DNA from 2 places in the Lacrimispora sanguinis genome. Region 2 is predicted to be linked to the other one. Evidence: riboswitches for the same ligand, from Rfam matches in the RefSeq annotation. Region 2 holds a riboswitch; the other holds the start of a gene.
The links. Region 2 has a riboswitch for FMN ahead of ribD (bifunctional diaminohydroxyphosphoribosylaminopyrimidine deaminase/5-amino-6-(5-phosphoribosylamino)uracil reductase RibD). Riboswitches for the same ligand answer to the same signal wherever they lie in the genome.

Region 1 (7,338 bases), 1.9 Mb from region 2:
CTGTGGTTGGATTATTCGAAAGGCTAAATAAGTGCTATAGTGATGCAGAAGAATTAAACTACTTCTATTCAGAAGAGCTCCCAGATTTCATTTCTGCTATAGAGATAGATAGTATCAACTCCTTTATAACTAAATGGAATGAGTTGTTTTTAAAAAACGAAGAATATTTAACAGAATCTAATATAAGCGGCATTTTATATATTTTTGATACGCTACAAAGTAAAGCAACAGGGTACGATTTTTCTGAATGCATAACTAGCTTGCCCGATTATCTGGACTATGGGGATAATATTGATTTCTATGGGAAAAGTAGAAAAAAATATACATTGAAAATGGATGAGCTATATCTCTCTTGCGACAATGGTGAAACTGATCAATTAGACATCACTTTATTCAATTGTAGAGGTGAATCTTTAGGAATGGGTTCTATTAACCTTACCTACGGCTTTGTCGAATTTGATGATGATGGTAACGTAGGTGATGCTTGCGACGAAGATATCGAATATTGTACCACCGACATTATTTCTGCTTTAGAAAATATTGTGATAGAATTTGAGGAGAGTGTTGAATCTGATAAAGTCATTTTAGAACAACTCCAAACTGAACTTAATATTTAGATAGTTATGTTAAGCACCTATCAAAATGAAAATGTGCCTTTTTTGCCCTTGATTTATCAAGTGTCCCGTCTCTATAAAGTTATAATTTAAGCCACAGGCTTCTATGCCTGTGGCTTATTGTTTAAGTGGAGATAGTGGGATTCGAACCCATGACCTCTTGAATGCCATTCAAGCGCTCTCCCAGCTGAGCTATACCCCCGTATGGTCGAAAACCCTTTATCTATGCGGGTTTCCAGCATTTTACTTTTTTAAATCTACTTCTTCTTTGAGGGGTTGTTTACCGGATATCTTGCGCTCCCAGCTGAGCTATACCCCCATGTCCGCTATTATAGCAAAGCATTAAAAAAATTGCAACAACATATTGCATTTATTTTTTAAAATGTTATAATAATTCAAGAACATTTGAATATAGTTGTCTTCAGGGCAGGGTGAAATTCCCGACCGGCGGTAAAGTCCGCGAGCGCAAATTGCGCAGAATTGGTGTAATTCCAATACCGACAGTATAGTCTGGATGAAAGAAGATGTGTTAAATAGTGATAATACACCTGTTTATTTTTAACACCTGAAAGGCATACTTTCAGGTGTTACTTATTTTTCAGGAGGCTTTACCATGAATATGACAAAGCAAACAAGTAAACTCACCCTCATGGCCATGCTCTGTGCGCTGGCCTTTGTAGCCGTTGTGGCGATCCGGATCCCTCTGATCCCCTTGCTGCCTTTCTTAGAGTATGAACCCAAGGATGTTATTATCCTTACCGGCGGCTTCTTATTCGGACCAATGTCAGCAGCGCTGATCTCCGTCATCGTGGCTTTTGTGGAGATGTTTACCATCAGCAGCACCGGACCCATTGGACTGATCATGAACGTTCTTTCTTCGGTGGCATTTGTCTGTCCGGCGGCTTACCTCTATAAGAAACGGCATTCCCTTTTTGGTGCATTCCTTGGCATGGTGGCAGGTACCTTACTCATGACTCTGGTCATGGTCTTGTGGAACTACCTGATCACCCCAATTTATATGGGATATCCAAGGGACGCCGTGGTAAAGCTTCTACTCCCTGCATTCGTACCCTTTAACCTTTTAAAGGGAGGAATCAACACGGCCCTGACTCTTCTTATCTATAAGCCATTAGTCACCACGCTCAGAAAATCGAATCTCATGGTTCCGGCTTCAACGGATGCACCAAAAAAGCGCACTTTCAATCTTGGTATGACTCTTGCTGCAGGGATCATATTAATAACCTGTGTTCTGGCTGTCCTGGTTATGAAGGGAATTATCTAATCAAAAAGCATAAAAAAGAAGGAAAATCCCCGTAAGGTACGCACTCAATAAATAATATTATATAACGCACGGCATAGTCAGTTTCGGCTATGCCGTTTTGCTATTTGTTTCTTTCATATCCGGCAGTTCTATCATACAAACATAGTTGTAATGGATTACTACCTTCTCCCCCGCACCTCCTGTTTATCCACAAGGTTGGAAAACGGGTTGAAAATGAAAACTTCCCCTACATATGGATAAATATGGTATAATGGAGACAGGAAGAAAACCGAAATCCGCTTAGGGTACTAAAATATAATCCATCCTTCAACATGTGAGGTAAAGAAATCATGACAAACAAAAAAATCATAGTACAATTTACAATCCTGACATTTTCCATAGCCTATCTTGTTTCAGGTGCATTGATTATTCTTGGACAATTCGGATATTCGGTTTACAATTGGGTTCACACGTTACAACAATTCGTGATGAATATTCCTTTTTCAATCTATATCTTATCGCCCGCTATTGCCTCCTATATCGTTCTGAAGAAAAATAACAAAATAGCAAATTTTAAGGAATGGCTGAAAACCGTTTTTTACGCCAAAAATAACATATATCCCTATTTATTCGTAGTTGCAGGGCTTGCACTGTATTTTTCGATACATATAGTAGTTACAGGCCGCACAGAAATGGTGCTTCCATTTTATACGTTCTTCCTTTCTCTTCCTGGCTGTCTTATAATCGGCGGTTTGGAGGAATCTGGCTGGATGTACATATTGCAGCCTGAGCTTGATAAAAAATATGGGTATGTTTTATCTTCAATTTTTGCCGGTATCATTTGGACCTTTTGGCATATCCCTCTCTTCTTCATTCCGGGGACGAATCACGGAGATGGACTCATTAACTTTTGGATGTTTGCAGTTCAACTCATGGCATTTCGGTTTTTCAACGGGGCAATCTACAAAATATCAGGAAAAGGCCGTGTGTTTATGTGTGTATTATTCCACACCATGTTCAATGCGGCATCCCCCATCTTTGGCACCATGACTATGACTTGGGCCGGAACAATTGCCGCAAATTCTGCGCTTATTCTTGTTTCAATTATAACCGTTGTGATATACGATAAAAAGAGCAGACGAATCGCATAAGCAAGCATTTAGGGTAACCCTTTAGACCCTCGTTGTGCATGTCAAAGCTTCGCCCCGCCCCTCTCAACGCAAAAGACGGACTATCAGCTTCACGCCGATAGTCCGTTTTTGTTATCACATTGTCAAATTATTTTAACAAAATGGATTTTCTGATTTATAAAGCATTCCCTTTGGCTGATTAAATCCAATCTCTTCTACCCCAAGGTACTTAAACACTTCAAATAAAGCCTTGCCATAATGTCCGAAAGCAACTGCTCCATGATGAGGGAAGTTCTTCTCGATCAGCACATGGCGGTAAAATCTTCCCATTTCCGGAATAGCGAAAACACCGATGGAACCAAAGGAACGGGTGGCTACAGGAAGCACCTCTCCCTGGGCAACGTATGCACGGAGTAAATTGTCCGCAGTGCTCTGAAGACGGAAGAATGTAATATCGCCAGGAGCGATATCGCCCTCAAGAGTTCCCTGGGTAACCTCTTCTGGGAGTGCTCTTGCCATGATCATCTGATATTTCATCGTGCAGGAAGAAAGCTTTCTGGAGCATGTGTTTCCGCAATGGAAGCCCATAAAGGTATCCTGGTGGGTATAATCATGCTTACCCTTAATATCTCCCTCATACATATCGGCAGGAACCGTATTATTAATGTCAAGCAGGGTTACAGCATCCATGCTTACGCAGGTTCCGATGAATTCACTGAGAGCTCCGTAAATGTCCACTTCACAGGAAACCGGGATGCCCATTCCTGTCAGACGGCTGTTTACATAGCAGGGAACACAGCCAAACTGAGTCTGGAATGCTGGCCAGCATTTTCCTGCAATGGCTACATATTTCCGGTATCCCTTGTGGGCCTCTACCCAATCCAACAGGGTGAGTTCATACTGAGCAAGCTTTGGAAGAATTTCCGGCTTCTGGTTTCCTTCTCCCAGTTCCTTTTCCATATCTTTTACCACATCAGGGATTCTTGGATCGTTTGCATGCTTATTGAAGGCCTCAAACAGATCCAGTTCAGAGTTCTCCTCAATCTCAACACCCAAGTTATAAAGCTGTTTAATGGGGGCATTGCATGCAAGGAAGTTTAAGGGGCGTGGGCCGAAGCTTATGATTTTCAACTGGGAAAGTCCTACCAGAGTTCTGGCAATAGGAAGGAATTCCTCGATCATGTCGGCACATTCCTCAGCCGTTCCCACCGGATATTCCGGTATGTATGCTTTAATATTTCTAAGTTTTAAATTATAGCTTGCATTTAACATTCCGCAGTATGCATCCCCACGTCCCTGGGTTAAGTTATCTCCGCTTTCCTCAGCAGCTGCAATAAACATAACCGGTCCGTCAAAATGCTTTGCAAGAAGGGTCTCTGAAATTTCAGGTCCGAAGTTACCTAAATAGACTACCAGTGCATCACAGCCAGCTTTCTTCACATCCTCCAGAGCCTGAACCATGTGGATTTCACTTTCTACGATACATACTGGACTCTCGTAGATATTTGCGGCATCATACTTTGCGCTATACGCCTCCACCAATGCTTTTCTTCTGTTTACTGATAAAGCTTCCGGGAAACAGTCCCTGCTTACCGCTACGATTCCTATTTTTATTTCTGGGATATTATTCATTCTATAACTCCTCCTGTTGTTATTCAGGCATGTTCCTTAGGAATATATGCCTGTGATTTTATTGTTAAGCATTTGTCAAACAGATAGATTTTCTCCTGTTATTCCGATATAAGCATGTTCCGGGAGCCCGCCCTCTTTGTGTCCAATGAGCCATTTATTTTTGGCAAACAGCAGTCTGTCTTCTTCATTTACTGCTTCTCCTGCTGGCTCTAAGTCGGTATTGGTATCCTTTGGCAGAATTACAACACATCGGAAACCGCCTTCCTCTGCATGACAGGGTGCATAATGAAGGGTCGTGGCATAAACTTCGATCACGGTTCCTGCTGGAACGAGGAATGCCTCCATCTTACCGGAATCATAGGTATAATCCGGGGTAATATCCTGCTGCCTTCCTAAGATCAGGATTAAGTCCGTCACAGCAATATTGATTTCTGAACTTCTGTGATATTCCGCAGCATTCAGCTTCTTATTGTGGCCGTTGCAGTAGCCTACCTGAATGGGAAGCTGGCCGTACAGTTTCTTTTCCATTTCTTTTGAAACCGCCAGTTCCTCTAACTCCGCTACGGAAGGAACATAAACCACATCATCCGGAAGGGGTGTCTCCTTCATCTTTTCCAACAGTTCCCCTGCATCATATCCTGTAACCACTTTCCCATAAACATGAAAGGCAGGATCTGTCACTGGTTTGATTGTTAATCCCATGGTTTTACCTCTCCTTTTCTATTCTCCGAATACAGCCAGATAATCCTTTTTAAATTTTTCAATGCCCTGGTCCGTTAACGGGTGCTGCGTCATCTGTACCAGCACCTTATACGGTACCGTTGCTATATCTGCCCCTGCTCTGGCACAGTCGATTACATGAATCGGATTGCGCACGCTGGCTGCAATGATCTCCGTCTCGATCCCGTGCATCTGGAAAATATCCATAATATCTTCAATGAGATTGATTCCCGGCATGGAGATATCGTCCAAACGTCCCAAAAATGGGGAAACATAGGAGGCTCCGGCTCTTGCTGCCAGAAGAGCCTGGGCAGCGGAAAACACCAGGGTAACGTTGGTGGGGATATTTTCTGCGTTCAGCACCTTTACTGCTTTTAAGCCTTCTACTGTCATGGGGATCTTAACAACCATGTTTGGATGGATCGCCGCAATCTCCCGGCCTTCCTTTATCATGCCTTCTGCATCAGTCGTGGTAGCCTTCACCTCTCCGCTGATTGGTCCGTCAACGATAGATGCGATTTCCTCGATTACCTGCTTAAAATCACGCCCTTCCTTTGCGATCAGGGAAGGATTTGTGGTAACCCCGCAGATAATCCCCATTTCATTGGCCATTCTGATTTCTTCTACATTTGCCGTATCAATAAAAAAACGCATATCTTCACCCTCCTGTTTTCCTTTGTAGTTATTTACAAAGCTGCAAGTTTCTTATAGCTGCCTTTTAAATCTTCATACAGTTCTTTATATAACTGATGGTATTTCTTATAGAGGCCGACCTGGTTTTCCTCCGGTCCTGTAGACTTATCCGCAGAAATCAGGGCATCACAGGCAGCTTCCACGCTCTCATAAATACCGCACCCGACTCCGGCCAGAATGGCGGCTCCCAGGGCCGGTCCTTCTGTCTGAGCCACGGTCTTCACATGACAGTCATACATATCCGCAAGCATCTGACGCCATACCGGGCTCTTTCCGCCGCCGCCGCATGCCATCATCTCTCCGACTTGGATTCCCATTTCATTAAGGATATCATTGCAGTCGCTGAGAGAATAAGAAACTCCTTCCATTACAGCCCGCAGCATGTGCTTTCTCGTATGGATGGCAGAAAGTCCAAAGAACACTCCCCGGCAGTCCGGATCCAGATGAGGAGTCCTCTCCCCCATTAAGTATGGAAGGTAAATAAGCTTATCGCTTCCTGCTTCCACCTGGCTCACATCCCGGTTGATGAGATCGTAAACATCAATCCCCTGTTTATTTGCTTCTTCTACATAGTCCTGGCAGAAATTATCCTTAAACCATTTTAAGGACAGTCCAGCCCCCTGGGTCACTCCCATGACATGCCATGCTCCAGGAACCGCACAGCAACAGGTATGAACTCTACCTTTTGGGTCAATGGTTACCTGGCTGCTGTGAGCAAACACAACCCCGGAAGTTCCTATGGTGGTAAAGGCTGTTCCATCCTTCACAACCCCTGTTCCGACTGCAGCCGCCGCATTGTCTCCGGCACCTCCCACAACCTTTGTCTCCTCCGAAAGCCCGGTTCTCTCCGCAATCTCAGGAAGAAGTGTTCCTGTTACCTCACAGGATTCAAAGACTTCACCCAATAGCTTTGGATTAATATCAAGCTTATTCAAAACTTCCTCGGACCAGCACCTTCCGGGCACATCTAAAAGCTGCATTCCGCTGGCATCGGAAACCTCAGTGGCAAAAACTCCGGTTAATATGTAACGGATATAATCCTTGGGAAGGAGGATATGCCTGCACCGATCGTAATTCTCAGGCTCATTCTTCCTTACCCATAAAATCTTGGCTGCTGTCCAACCAGTAAGAGGCGGATTTGCGGTAATCTCGATCCAGCGCTCTTTTGGCATGATCGTAAGCATGTCTTCTACTTCGGCAGCCGTTCTCTGGTCGCACCAGATAATAGAGGGGCGTATCACCTCATTCTTTTCATCAAGCATCACAAGTCCGTGCATCTGACCTGAGA
Region 2 (7,338 bases):
GGCCTTATTGATAGCTATCAGAAGCCGGATAACAAGAAAGAAATTTATTTTAGGCTTACGGAACAAGGGAATGCTATTTACAAAGTCCATGAGAAACTGCACAAAGAGTTCCAGGATCGGGATAAGGCGGTATTTGAACATATATCGGAAAAGCAATTAGACAGTATGATTGGTTTTGCGGAAAAATATAATAAGCATTTGGATGCAGAAATAAATAAACTGGGAGTAGATCTTAAGTCGGAATGCTTTGATAAATTATAATTGTGCCATAATAAAACTACATGCAGCCCAACTCTATTGAGAGCGGGCTGTATTTTTTATTGCTGTTTTTTGTTGACAGGGACACAAAAAAGTGATAAAGTATGTTTCCGAGGACACAAAAAGTGCCGCGAAAGGAGAATAAACTATTATGCAAACGAAAGCCATATTATCGAAAGATTTTATACTTGTAGCAATCGGTCAGATCATTTCCTTGTTTGGAAATCAGATTCTAAGGTATGCGCTTCCTCTTTACCTGTTAAATCAAACGGGCTCGTCTGTTTTGTTTGGGACAATTCTGGCCAGCTCTTTTATTCCTATGCTTATCCTGTTTCCCATAGGAGGAATCATTGCTGACCGTGTGAACAAAAGAAACATCATGGTGATTATGGATTTTAGCACAGCACTGCTTATTACCCTGTTTTGTCTGATGGTAGGGAAGATAGATGTTGTTCCGCTTATGACAATTACAATGATAATCCTGTACGGTATACAGGGCGCATATCAACCGGCGGTAAAGGCAAGCGTACCTGTTCTGGTGGATACAGAAAATATTATGCAGGCCAATTCCATTGTTGATTTAATAAGCTCACTGGCCGGTATGGTCGGGCCGGTAATTGGCGGTATATTATTTTCCATTGTTGGGTTAGCGCCCATTCTATATGTAAGTATCGGCTGCTTTTTCGTGGCTGCCGTAATGGAAATCTTTATCCATATTCCATTTAAAAAAAGGCAGGCAGAAGGAAATATAATCATTACTGGTTTTAACGACTTAAAAGAAAGTTTTGGTTTCATGTTTAAGGAGCAGCCGATTTTGTGGAAGCTGTCATTAATTTTTGCTTCGATCAATCTTTTCTTGACTTCTCTGGTTTTAATAGGAGTCCCAGTTCTGATTACGCAGCATCTGGGATTTGCTCCTAATACTGCCAATCGGTTATACGGATTTGCACAGGGTATCATCGCTGCCGGATGCATATTAGGAGGTCTGCTCGCCGGAGTATTTTCTAAAAAACTAAAATCAAAGACGAGTCCATTCCTCTTAATGGGCTGTGCACTTTCTATTCTTTTAGGAGGGATTGCACTTCAGGTTCTAAAAGGGCCGATGACGATTTATATCGTTTTGCTTTTGGGATGTTCTCTGATGTTGGTATTGTCAACATTATTCCAAATACAGGTAATGACATATCTGCAGATATTAACACCAAAAGAATTAACCGGGAAAGTCATTTCTTGTGTTATGTGTATTTGTATGTGTACGAATCCTCTTGGACAGTTCCTCTATGGTATTGTGTTTGAAAAGATAGGAAGCAGTACATACCTTCCTTTTTATATAGCTGCCTTGATCATGTTAGGAATTAGTGTCTTTACCCGCCCCATGTTCTATGGAATGGATCAGCCTGGTCTTAACGAGCATCAATCTCGCGGATGAGGTTGACCATTTCAATGGCTCCAACCGCACAGTCAAAGCCTTTGTTGCCGGCTTTGGTGCCTGCACGCTCGATGGCCTGCTCGATGTTTTCTGTAGTCAGCACACCAAACATAACAGGAATATCACTGCTTAAGGATATACTGGCAATGCCTTTGGACACCTCATTGCACACGTAATCGTAGTGAGATGTGCTGCCGCGAATGACTGCACCAAGGCAGATCACCGCATCATATTTCCCGCTTTTTGCCATTTTAGAGGCAATTAGCGGAATCTCAAAGGCTCCGGGAACCCATGCGATGTCTATGCTCTCATCACTGACCTCATGGCGCTTTAATCCATCCAAGGCACCGCTTAATAATTTTCCGGTTATGAATTCATTGAAACGTGCAGCAACAATGCCGATTTTAATATCCTTTGGTACGAGTTTTCCTTCAAATGTTTTCATTGTAAGCTCTCCTTTAGAAATGTATTAATAGTTCAATATATGGCCCATTTTTTCCTGCTTGGTTTTTAGATAAAACAGATCATTTGCATTTGCATCCATCTGGATGGGGATTCGCTCAGTAATCTCTATCCCAAAGCCGGAAAGCTGATAGACTTTGTCCGGATTGTTCGTGAGCAGGCGCAATGTCTTTACTCCAAGGTCACGCAGAATCTGCGCACCGATAAAATACTCCCGCATATCCCCGTCAAAACCAAGTGCGAGATTAGCCTCCAGAGTATCCATACCCTTATCCTGAAGGGCATAGGCCCGCAGTTTATTGATCAGTCCAATCCCCCGGCCTTCCTGACGCATATAAAGCAGAATTCCGCGGCCTTCCTTCTCTATTTGTGTCATGGCTGCCGCAAACTGTTGGCCGCAATCACAACGCTCGGAGCCGAACGCATCACCGGTGAGGCATTCGGAATGAACACGGCATAAAAGATTTTGACCGTCACCGATCTCACCCTTTACAAGTGCCACATGATGCTCGCCATTTAACTTATTGATGTACCCATAAACCTTGAAATTACCGTATTTTGTCGGAAGATCAGCGCAGGTGGCCTGATCAACAAGCTTATCTTTTCTTTTGCGGTATTCCTGTAATGCTTTTATGGTAATTATCTTAAGCCCCCACGTTTCTGCCAGTGCGATCAATTGCGGTGTGCGCATCATGGTTCCGTCCTCCTGCATGATCTCACAGCACAAACCGCATTCCTTTAAGCCGGCCAGCCGCATGAGATCAACCGTAGCTTCGGTATGTCCGTTTCGCTCCAGAACGCCGTTTTTTCTTGCCAGAAGAGGGAACATATGACCAGGACGGCGAAAATCTTCCGGCCTTGCGTTGTCGTCCACGCATTTCATGGCAGTAAGACTTCGTTCTGCTGCTGAAATTCCGGTGGAGGTATCGACATGATCGATGGATACGGTAAAGGCTGTCTCGTGGTTATCGTTGTTATCAGAGACCATTTGAGGGAGCTTCAGTTTTTTACAAAGCTCTGCGCCCATTGGCATGCAAATGAGACCTTTGCCATGGATTGCCATAAAATTCACATTTTCCGTGGTAGCAAACTCAGCGGCACAAATAAAATCTCCTTCGTTTTCCCGATCTTCATCGTCTGTTACCAGAACAATTTTTCCTTGCTGAAGATCATCCAGTGCCTCTTCGATGGTGTTATATTGAACCATTATGATTCCTCCTAAAATCCATATTTTGTTAGAAAGTCGGCGGTGATATTATGTTTGGATTGCTGAATGCCCATCAGCCGTTCCACATATTTACCGATACAGTCATTCTCAAGATTGACCGTATCACCGACACGTCTGTTTGACAACGTAGTGATTGATGCAGTATGGGGGATGATAGAAACGCGGAAGCAGTCCATTTCAACAGCTGCTACTGTAAGGCTGATTCCGTCGATAGCCACAGAACCCTTTTCAACGATGTACCGCAGAATGCCAGGGGCGGTTTTGATCGTGTACCAAACGGCATTATCATCTTTCTGAATGGCAGAAACCGTTCCGGTGCCATCGATATGGCCTGAAACAATATGTCCCCCAAATCTTCCGTTTGACGGCATTGCACGTTCCAGATTGACAGGGCTTCCCTTTTGTAAGCTTCCAAGAGAGGAGCGGTTAAAGGTTTCGTGCATAACATCAGCAGTAAATCCGCCTTGAGAAAAGGCTGTAACCGTGAGACATACACCGTTGACCGCGATGCTGTCCCCTATGTGGACATCCTGCATGACTTTCTTTGCCTGAACAGAGATAGAAGAGGACGCTGCACCTTTGCGGACGGTTTGTATTTTGCCGATTTCTTCTATGATACCTGTGAACACCTGATTACCTCACTTTCCAATAAAATATCTTCCTCAAACCATGAGATTGCTGGCTTGCTTAAATGAAAAGCCTGGTCGGGGCTATCTATGCCAAAGCCCATTACTGGGGTTTTTCCGCAGCCTCCAAACAGTTTAGGGGCAATGTAGGCCTGTACTTTGTTGACGATTCCGCATTGCAGGGCAGACCAGTTTAACATACCGCCTCCTTCTAGTATCACACTGTCAATGTTTCTTTCACCCAGAGCTGTCATAAGGCAGTTCAAATCAATATGTCCTTCTTTTTGAGGGAGTACCAGGATGTCACAGCCTGCTTCCAGATACGGGCGATGCTTTTCTTGATCCGTATTTGCCGTAGCAAGGAGAGTGGCAGCAATTCCGGTGGTGGTAACAAGCTTTGCACTTAAGGGCGTTTTTAGATGGGTATCACAGACAATGCGGAGCGGATTTCTGCTATTCTCCAGCCGACAGGTCAACAGCGGGTCGTCCGCAAGGACAGTACCAACCCCTGCCATAATGGCAGAATAGCGGTGCCGGTCCTCATGAACCCGTCTTCGCGCCGCTTCACCGGTAATCCATTGGGATTTTCCGGTGCGTGTTGCAATTTTCCCATCCAGTGTCATGGCGTACTTCATGATCACATAAGGGGTTCCGTTTTGGATGTAGTGAAAGAAAATCTGGTTTAGTGCATCGCATTCATCTTTTAGTACTCCTTTTGTGACTTCAATTCCACAGGAACGTAACAGCTCAATGCCTTTCCCCCCTACCAGTGGGTTCGGGTCACAGGAGCCGATTACCACACGGCGGATACCACTCTCTAAAATCGCATCGGTGCAGGGGGGCGTCATGCCAGAATGGCAGCAAGGCTCCAGAGTCACATACATGGCCGCCCCTGCTGGCGATGTTTTGCAGTTAGCCAGAGCATTGCGTTCCGCATGAAGTTCCCCGTATTTCTGGTGATATCCCTGTCCGATGATCTCACCGTCTTTCACAATCACCGCCCCCACCATGGGATTTGGACTTGTAAAACCACATCCTTTCTTTGCAAGCTGTAAGGCAATTCTCATGTATTCCGTATCAGTCATACAACACCTCCAAAAAACAAAATGCCTTGAACAAAGTTGTTCAGGGCATATATAAATCACGTGTACAAATGGGTATATTTTACAATAAAAAAACTCTGGAACAAAAAAATGGTTCCAGAGCGAATTTACATATACACAGAAATACTGTGACTTATCATCTTCTTTTTTCCAGACTATACTGTCGGCTTCGGAATCACACCGAATCATGCCTTGCGGCTCGTGGGCTTTACCACCGGTAGGGAATTGAACCCTGCCCTGAAGATTTTATTCAATTAAGAGTCATTATACTACGTGTTTTTCATTTGTCAACTGTTAATATTATGCTCACGCATTGGAGATATTTCTAAGTAGCCATTCACAAAGTCTGTAAATGAGTTACAGAATGTCTTTTCCCACCTTGTTCGTAATTTTATTTTTACACGCCCTAACCCATTGACAAATCAGTAATTAAGCTTTGTTTCAGGGAACATCCCCGCTAAATATTATGTCGTTTAATGCAATATACACAATAATAAATAATAAATAAAACTCATTGACATCAAAATACACAACTGCTATAATAGGTTTAACGTTAAATCAACAATACATAACATGCTGCGGGGTAAGTTTAACGTAAAACTATATAGAAACATATCAAAGGAAGGGGAAGATTTATGAAAAAAATGAAAAGGCTTGTCAGTATGCTCATATGTATACTGCTAGTCGCAACAACGTTAGTTGGATGCAAAAAAAACGAAACATCTGCAGTGGGAGCAACTACAGAGGGAGTGACTGCAGGGGTACCTGCGGCGGCGCCTGCTGAAAAATTCCAGATTAAGCTTGGTATCTGGCCGGAAGATACATTAACTGACGATGTTAAGCTTCATGAAGGATATGTAAAAACCTTCAATGAGAAGCACCCTAACGTAGAAGTGATTCCTGCATATTACAAATACGCGACGGATACATTCGTATCCTTAGCAGAATCAGGAAACCTGCCTACTATTTTTGATACATGGTTTACAGAGCCGCAGAAGTTAATTAATGGAGGTTTTGTGGCTGACATAACGGATGAATTAAAGGCCAGAGGCTGGGACACAGCAATGAATCCTTCTATCCGTGATATGCTTTCCAAAGATGGCAGGATCTATGGACTTCCCCGTGATGGATACGCACTTGGTTTGATGCTTAATGTTGAGCTTTTTGAAGAAGCCGGCTTGATTGATGCCAATGGATATCCCCAGTATCCCAAGACTTGGGCTGAACTTGCTGAGACAGCTAAGACAATCAAAGATAAGACAGGTCAGGCCGGTTTTTGCCTTTTAGCGAAAGACGGAGCAGGCGGCTGGCACTTCAGCAACATTGCCTGGGGATTTGGTGCAACGTTTACACTTGAAAAAGACGGAAAATATGTTGCGAATGTAAACAGTCCTGAAGCAATTGCTGCTATGGATTATGTAAAATCTTTAAAATGGGATTATGACGTACTTACTGCCGATCCTACCAATGAAGATTGGGGAACGGGTTTTGGTGCATTGGGAACCGGAACAGCTGCTATGTATATGGCGGCAAACGATGCAGTAAACCAGCCTACACAGGTTAATGGTCTTCCTGTTGATAAGTTATCTATCGTTCCTATTCCTGCAGGGCCGAAAGGACAGTACTCCTTATCTGGTGGTACTCCATATATGTTCTCAAAAGACGCAACACCGGAACAGATTAATGCAGCGCTTGATTACCTTGAGATTATGGGGAAAGCGCCAGTTGCCACAGAGGTAGCGATTGCCGGCATGAAAGCGGATGATCAGAACAAAGTTAACAACAATGTACCTGTAATTCCTCGTTTCCCCTGCTGGGTAGATCAGAAAGTTCTGGATGCGGAAAAGGCAGTAACAGAAGAATACAGTAACGTTGATATGAAGCTTTATAACGACTATTTTAATATTATCAAAACAAGTGGCAATTTAAGAGCAGAAGAACCCGGTTCTGCACAGGATCTATATGCGGAACTCACAAAAGTTCTTCAGGCAGTTATCACAGATAAGAATGCGGATATTCCTGCACTTATGAAAACAGCAAACGATAATTATCAAGAGATGTTAGACCAAAAGGTCAACAAATAAATATAGCAAATAGGCTGATGGGGATCTTTTGCAAGATGCCCATCAGCTTTGATAAGACATTTAGAACATAAGGAGGGAAGATAACGTGGCTGAAACTAAGCATAATCCGCCAAATAAGACAAGGCGGACAGGATTTAAAAAAAGAGAT

Region 1: another riboswitch for FMN. It lies ahead of ACHZES_RS07035 (ECF transporter S component); the one in region 2 lies ahead of ribD (bifunctional diaminohydroxyphosphoribosylaminopyrimidine deaminase/5-amino-6-(5-phosphoribosylamino)uracil reductase RibD).

What each region holds. Positions count from the first base shown of each region.
Region 1 is NZ_CP173277.1:1,502,853-1,510,190, forward strand. Features, by position in the region: gene ACHZES_RS07025 (PIN domain-containing protein) at 1-617, shown strand, start outside; tRNA gene ACHZES_RS07030 (tRNA-Ala) at 744-816, opposite strand; FMN riboswitch at 1,028-1,144, shown strand; gene ACHZES_RS07035 (ECF transporter S component) at 1,228-1,896, shown strand; gene ACHZES_RS07040 (CPBP family intramembrane glutamic endopeptidase) at 2,226-3,026, shown strand; gene ACHZES_RS07045 (L-fucose/L-arabinose isomerase family protein) at 3,159-4,637, opposite strand; gene ACHZES_RS07050 (DUF4867 family protein) at 4,713-5,339, opposite strand; gene fsa (fructose-6-phosphate aldolase) at 5,358-6,011, opposite strand; gene xylB (xylulokinase) at 6,044-7,338, opposite strand, start outside.
Region 2 is NZ_CP173277.1:5,006,233-5,013,570, forward strand. Features, by position in the region: gene ACHZES_RS23390 (MarR family winged helix-turn-helix transcriptional regulator) at 1-261, shown strand, start outside; gene ACHZES_RS23395 (MFS transporter) at 410-1,687, shown strand; gene ribE (6,7-dimethyl-8-ribityllumazine synthase) at 1,662-2,132, opposite strand; gene ACHZES_RS23405 (bifunctional 3,4-dihydroxy-2-butanone-4-phosphate synthase/GTP cyclohydrolase II) at 2,157-3,356, opposite strand; gene ACHZES_RS23410 (riboflavin synthase) at 3,368-4,006, opposite strand; gene ribD (bifunctional diaminohydroxyphosphoribosylaminopyrimidine deaminase/5-amino-6-(5-phosphoribosylamino)uracil reductase RibD) at 3,988-5,088, opposite strand; FMN riboswitch at 5,241-5,355, opposite strand; gene ACHZES_RS23420 (ABC transporter substrate-binding protein) at 5,742-7,190, shown strand; gene ACHZES_RS23425 (carbohydrate ABC transporter permease) at 7,276-7,338, shown strand, end outside.